Regions from separate parts of the Acidovorax sp. NN32 genome, predicted to be linked through region 1. Evidence: predicted binding sites of a transcription regulator. Region 1 holds the regulator's gene; the other holds the start of a gene.

Region 1 (3,324 bases):
GGCCATGGTTTCCAGTTGCGCCAGCTCCGCAGAGAAGTAGTGGCGAAAGTCGATCAACCACGCTTGCTCCATGGGCTCAAACAACAGCTCGCCTTGGCACATCAAGGCCATGATGACGGCGCGGCGCACAAGATCGTCGCGCGTCAGGGCCAACCCACGAACGACGGGCAGGCGCCCCTGATTCAGAAAATCGTAATACTCATCCAGGGTCTTGGCATTTTGGCTGTAGGTGGCTCCGACCCGGCCAATCGCAGACACCCCCAGGCCGATCAGGTCGCAATCAGGTTGCGTACTGTAGCCCTGGAAGTTGCGGTGCAGACGCCCCTGGCGCTTGGCGACTGCCAATGCATCCTCAGGCAATGCAAAGTGGTCCATGCCCACATACACGTACCCAGCATCCATGAAGGCGTCCAGCGAACGGGAGAGCATCGACACCTTGCCTGCAGCCGCTGGCAACTCGGCCGAAACAATACGGCGCTGAGGCTTGAAACGTTCTGGCAGATGGGCATACGCGTACAACGCGATACGGTCAGGCCGCAGCTGCGTAACCTGGGCCAGCGTGCGGTCAAACGACTCTGGCGTCTGCCGAGGCAGGCCGTAGATCAAATCCACATTGATGGATTCAAAACCCAGCGAACGTGCGGACTCCACCAGCGAAAACACCTGCTCGGCAGGCTGTATGCGGTGAACGGCCTTTTGAACCTCGGGATCGAAATCCTGCACCCCAAAGCTCAGTCGGTTGAACCCCAGTTCCGCCAGCACTGCAAGGCGGTCCGCATTGACGGTGCGAGGGTCCACCTCAATCGAATACTCCCCGCCCGGCGCCAACGAAAAGCTGCGTTTGAGCATGCCCATCAGCTCCCGCAAGCCCTCGTCCGATAGAAAAGTGGGCGTGCCACCACCCAGGTGAAGCTGACTCACCACCTGCCCCGTGCCGCAGTGTGCTGTGTGCAAGTCAATCTCGCGGCTCAAATACCGCAAATACACCTCTGCCCGATCATGGTGTTTGGTGATGATCTTGTTGCAGGCGCAGTAGTAACAAAGGGACTCGCAAAAGGGGATGTGCACGTACAAAGACAGCGGCAAGGCCTTCGTCATGGAGCCCAGCCTGCGCTGCTCCAAGGCAAGCGCGTAGTCGTCCTGCCCAAAGGCCTCGACGAAACGGTCAGCTGTTGGGTAAGAGGTATAACGGGGCCCTGGCACGTCGAAACGGCGCAGCAGCTCGGGCGAAACAGCGGTCATGGGCAAATTCCTTGCGTACACTTCGACTGTGCCGTAAGCTGCACTCCATGTCCTTGACCTGCATCAAGTGATGGGCCGGGACGAACAGCGACAATTTGATGCACATCAGTCGCCCACCCGCAACCAAAGGCCCAGCCTGTTAGGCATATGGGGCGATATGCTCAAACCTTACCCAGCCTCTGTGCCTATGAACCCGCTCACCATCAAAGTCGCCTGCTCCAACTGCAACCTGCGCGAGCTGTGCATGCCGGTGGGGCTGAGCGAGGAACAGCTGCAACGCATTGACGAGGTCGTTGCCGTTCGCCGCAAGATCAAACGCGGTGGAACCCTTTTCCGCAACGGCGAATCCTTCACCTCGCTCTATGCCATTCGAACCGGCTTCTTCAAAACATGTGTAGCCACCGAAGACGGGCGTGACCAGGTCACGGGTTTTCAGATGGCAGGCGAGATCATCGGCCTTGATGGCATCGTGAATGACCACCACACCTGCGATGCGGTGGCCCTGGAAGACGCGGAAGTCTGCGTCATGCCGTTTGACCGCATCGAAGAGCTGTCCCGCGAAGTCACCGCCTTGCAGCACCATGTGCACAAGATCATGAGCCGCGAGATTGTCCGCGAGCATGGCGTGATGCTGCTCTTGGGCAGCATGCGCGCTGAGGAGCGCCTGGCTGCGTTCCTGCTCAACCTGGTTCAGCGCCTGCACGCCCGGGGGTTCTCGCAGTCCGAGCTCGTGCTGCGCATGACCCGCGAAGAGATCGGTAGCTACCTGGGCCTCAAGCTCGAAACCGTGAGCCGCACCTTCTCCAAGTTTGTGGAAGAAGGCATTGTCGAGGTCAAGCAGCGCCATGTGCGCATCCTGGAGACCGAGGCCCTCAAGCGCATCGTGAACAACCAGCAAGCCTGCCACTGAACCTGCTGTGGTCTGCCATCCTGGCAGTCCTTACCACATTGACCTTAGCCAATAGGTGGCACTACCGCTCAAGGGCACGATGATGTCTTGCGGCAGTCATCGGGACGTTCGCCTTCGGGAACCGGGCAACGGTTAAGTTCAAACGGTGACATCGCCAGCAGCGTGGTCAACGCGCTGGATGCCATCGTGATCATCCAGAACGCAAAAAAGGCAAGCGTGTACACGCCCTGCCGTGACAATGCCAACGGCTGCCCAAACCAGTGCAGGTCTTGCGGATCCACCATCGCAAAAACCAGCATTTCCATCACACCGGCCATCAAAAAGGCCGGCCAGGCAATCCACATCACGCGTTGCATCCACATTGGTTTGTCTCCTGGTAAGGCCGTGCAGGCATGCCGCCCGGCCAGGTGGGTTCAGCGCGGCTGGTCCTGGACCGGGGTGGCAGCGTGGTTGCGGCCCTTCATGGCTGGCAACAGGCTTTTTTCTGGGGTGGCCAGTGTCTTGTTGATCTCGATGCCCTGGCGGTAATAATCTTCCGCGACTACAGGGTCGGGGCGCGATATCGCGAGCCACAGGGTCACAAACCCTGCAATGATCACGATCACGGGACCGGCGATGATCAGCCACACATGGCCAAACCTCCACCAGGGTGCAGCGGCAGAAGGGGCAGTGCCGAGGGCGGAACTGGATGGCATGGTGCTTACTCCTCAAAAATTATCTTGCTCAAAGCAAGACCCGCGAAGGTCTTGCACCCGGGCGCGCGCTGCGTTATCGCGGCACCAGAAACACGGATTTCTCGCTCACATGGGCGTCCGCGCTCAAAGCCTGGACATCGAACTGCACGGCATGTGATCCTGAAGGGGCTGATCCATAGGGTATCTGCAAACGGACGGCCACCCACCGGGACTCCGCCGCACCGATGTCCACCTCGGCATCAGAAGCGACTTCCAGCCCTTCAAGGCCACGCACACTGATGCGATAGCGCTGGGGGCCTTCAGTGGCGTTCATGATCTGCAGGCGGTAGATGTTCTCCAGCTTTCCACCCGCCACGATGCGCGACAGCGCCGCCCGATCACGCACCACATCCACCTTCAAGGGCGTGCGTGTGACAAGGCTGGCCATCATGCCTACGCACAGGGCCACCAGGACCGCGCTGTATATCAGCACACGCG
Region 2 (3,324 bases), 930 kb from region 1:
TGAAACGACTCCGCCGGTCACCGGCGAACAACCGCGTGCCATTGACGCCCGCAACGCCTTCGTGATGAACAGCCTGCTGCAAGAGGTCACGCGCTCCGGTACCGCAGCGCGGGCGCAAGCTACGCTGAAGCGGCCAGACCTCTACGGAAAAACCGGGACCACCAACGATTCTGTGGACGCATGGTTTGCCGGATATCAACCCACGATCGCTGCAGTGACCTGGATTGGCTACGACACGCCGCGTAACCTGGGAAGCCGCGAAACAGGGGGCGGCCTCAGCCTGCCGGTATGGATCAATTTCATGGAACGTGCACTCAAGGGTGTCCCCGTCATGGAGCCCACAGTGCCCGCCGGCGTGGTCAATGTAGGCGGGGAATGGTTCTACGACGAGTACGCGCGCAACAGCGGTATCCCAAGTGTGGGTCTCGATGACCGATCCGCATCACCCGCTGTGGCTCCACAAGCGCCACCGCCCACCGAAGAGCGAAACCGCATCCTGGACCTGTTCCGCAACTGATGGCGTTGCGGACGCTCTTCCATCTACCTGAGAGACGTGAGCCACCCAGGAGGGTGGCTCAAGCTGAAAACTGCAGTGGCAAACCCGCTTGGGCGGCTGCGTCGCGGCTCAGGCAGTCAAAGAACTCGCCTGCTCCTTTGGTGTCCTGCCAGGCTTGGCCGTCAAACCGGTAGTGGTAACCACCGGACCGCGCGGCCATCCACACCTCGTGCAGAGGTTTTTGCAGATTGATGACGATCTGGCTACGGTTGGGGAACGTCAATGTCACCATGCCCCCGGAGCGCTGGGCGTCCACATCGGCATCGGTCGCATCGTTGATGCGATCGCAGCTGCGCTCGACGGCAAGCAGCAGTTTTTCGGCGTGGTCCATGAATTCGAGGTCGGTCATTACAATTTACGCATGTTGAAAGCTTCCCAAATTCTAGTCAGGACGCTTGTCCTTGCTGCCAGTGCGGCAGCCCTTGCAGGTTGCGGTCAACGGGGCCCCCTGTATTTGCCCAGCAGTCCGGCAGCTGCGCAGCGTGCGACCCTGCCCCAGACCTTGACCCCCGGCGTCGGTACCGCCAGCCCTGCGCAGCCCCCCGCAGCTTCAGCGTCAGCGCCGCGCTGAAAAGCGGCAGAAGGACCGGGACAACGGTTCTGATCACCAATACCACCAGGGCACTTGATTTCTATCAAGGACGTCTCAGAGGGTCAATCGTACAGTTCGTGCTTTATTGCACCGCAGGATGGCCATGGCCCTCGAACTCTACCGCGACAAGAACCATGCTTGTCTGATGTTCACCGACCTCATCGAAGAAGACGGTCAGGCCGTTCAGGCCAACCAGTTTCTGATCGTGGACGACGACACCGGCGCCATCATCGACCCCGGTGGCAACCTGGCCTTCAACGAGCTGTTCATGGGGATGACCAAGCACTTCCCACCGCACAAGCTGTCGTACCTGATCGCTTCGCATGCAGACCCAGACATCATTGCCTCGCTGGATCGCTGGATGACCAGCACCAAGGCCGACCTGGTGATCTCACGCGTCTGGGAACGTTTTGCGCCCCACTTCACCAAGGTAGGCAAGACGGAAAATCGCGTCATCGGTGTGCCCGACAGTGGGGGGCATCTGCCCCTGGGCCGCCATGAACTGGTGCTGCTGCCTGCGCACTTCATGCACTCCGAGGGCAACTTTCACTTCTACGACCCGGTCAGCCGCATCCTGTTCACCGGCGACCTGGGGGTGTCGATGATGTCGGGCGCCGAGGCTCGTGTGCCGGTGACCGACCTCAAGGCTCACATCCCGCGCATGGAGGGATTTCACCGCCGCTATATGGTGTCCAACAAGATCCTGCGGCTCTGGGTCCGCATGGCACGGCAACTTGATATCGCCATGCTGGTGCCACAGCACGGCGCGCCCATCATGGGCAAGCAGGCGATCAGCGATTTCTTCAGCTGGATCGAGAACCTCATGTGTGGCATCGACCTGTTTGACGATCGGGCGTACCAGATTCCCACCGGTTACATCGATCCTGTGACCCGGCAGATGCGCGCGGCACCGGCGCGGTAGCCGCAGGTCTTGGAATTTCAGGCTAAATTTGCTGCTGGCGCTTTACCATCAAGCTCCAGCAGCTATTATTTATATAGCAAATAATTCCACAAGCACAGCGCTACGACGTGCGGGCGGCTTGGGATGCCTTGGCCCCCGCCGTACCCTGGGTTGGCCGACGCTTGCGCAGCCGGTGCCACAGCCGCCAGCCCAGCAAAGCTGACAAAACCGCCGCATACACCGCCACCTCGCCAAAATCATTCTTGCCAGCGCGCATCCAGAAGAAGTGCAGGATGGCCAGGCCCGCCACTGCGTATACGCTGCGGTGCAGCGCCTGCCAGCGCTTTGCGCCCAAAGCCTTGATCGCGCGGTTGAACGATGTGGCGGCAAGCAGCGTGAGCACCAGCAGCGCCAGAGACCCGACCAGGATGAAAGGCCGCTTGATGATGTCGCGCACGATGTCGGTCCCATCAAAACCCATGTCGAACCAGGCGTAGCTCAGCAGGTGCAGCAGGCCGTAGAAAAACACGAACAGGCCCAGCATGCGCCGAAAGCGCGCAAGCTGGGGCGTGGAAGTCACCACGCGCAGCGGCGTAACGGCCAGCACCAGACAGAGCGCGCGCAGCGTCCAGTCACCCGTGGCGCGGATCAGGGCCTCGGCCGGATTGGCGCCCAGCTGATTGGCCGCCGCAGCGTAGACCAGCCACGCCAACGGAAGCAGGCACAGTGCAAAGATCACGGGCTTGGCGGCAGAATGGAGGAAGAGTTTGCGCATGGTGATCCGCGCCCCTCTTCTGCCGCTTTACCTACACGTCAAGCGGAGAAAAAAGGCGAATGAAGATCAGTAGAACTTCTTGAGGTCCATGCCCGCGTACAGCTGCCCCACCTGGGCTTCATAGCCGTTGAACATGAGCGTCTTGCGCTTTTTGGCAAACAGGCCATCTTCGCCAATGCGTCGCTCGGTGGCCTGGCTCCAGCGAGGGTGGTCCACCTCAGGGTTCACGTTTGAGTAAAAGCCGTATTCCTGCTTGGCCGCCTTGTTCCATGCCGTGCCGGGTTCTTTCTCGACAAAGCGGATCTTGACAATGCTTTTGGCGCTCTTGAAGCCGTACTTCCACGGCACCACCAGGCGAACAGGCGCCCCGTTCTGGTTGGGCAGCACTTCGCCATACATGCCAAAAGCCAGCAGTGTGAGAGGGTTCATTGCCTCGTCCATGCGCAGGCCTTCCACATAGGGCCAGTCGAGCACGCGCGATCCGACAAAAGGCATGGTGG

Evidence for each region. Region 1 encodes FNR, which switches genes on or off when oxygen is low (the NO sensors DNR and NnrR bind a similar motif). Its sites were predicted from a motif close to TTGATNNNNATCAA; they were not measured.
Region 2: a site for FNR is predicted at 1,182-1,195, ahead of ACT89O_RS05185 (oxygen-binding di-iron domain-containing protein). Genes of this name have one in related genera too.

The regions. Positions count from the first base shown of each region.
Region 1 is NZ_CP199679.1:2,058,868-2,062,191, reverse strand. Features, by position in the region: gene hemN (oxygen-independent coproporphyrinogen III oxidase) at 1-1,242, opposite strand, end outside; gene fnr (fumarate/nitrate reduction transcriptional regulator Fnr) at 1,430-2,152, shown strand; gene ACT89O_RS09535 (hypothetical protein) at 2,221-2,514, opposite strand; gene ACT89O_RS09530 (FixH family protein) at 2,566-2,847, opposite strand; gene ccoG (cytochrome c oxidase accessory protein CcoG) at 2,921-3,324, opposite strand, start outside.
Region 2 is NZ_CP199679.1:1,127,890-1,131,213, reverse strand. Features, by position in the region: gene ACT89O_RS05200 (penicillin-binding protein 1A) at 1-517, shown strand, start outside; gene cyaY (iron donor protein CyaY) at 576-905, opposite strand; gene lptM (LPS translocon maturation chaperone LptM) at 918-1,127, shown strand; gene ACT89O_RS05185 (oxygen-binding di-iron domain-containing protein) at 1,252-2,070, shown strand; gene ACT89O_RS05180 (protein-methionine-sulfoxide reductase heme-binding subunit MsrQ) at 2,171-2,824, opposite strand; gene msrP (protein-methionine-sulfoxide reductase catalytic subunit MsrP) at 2,891-3,324, opposite strand, start outside.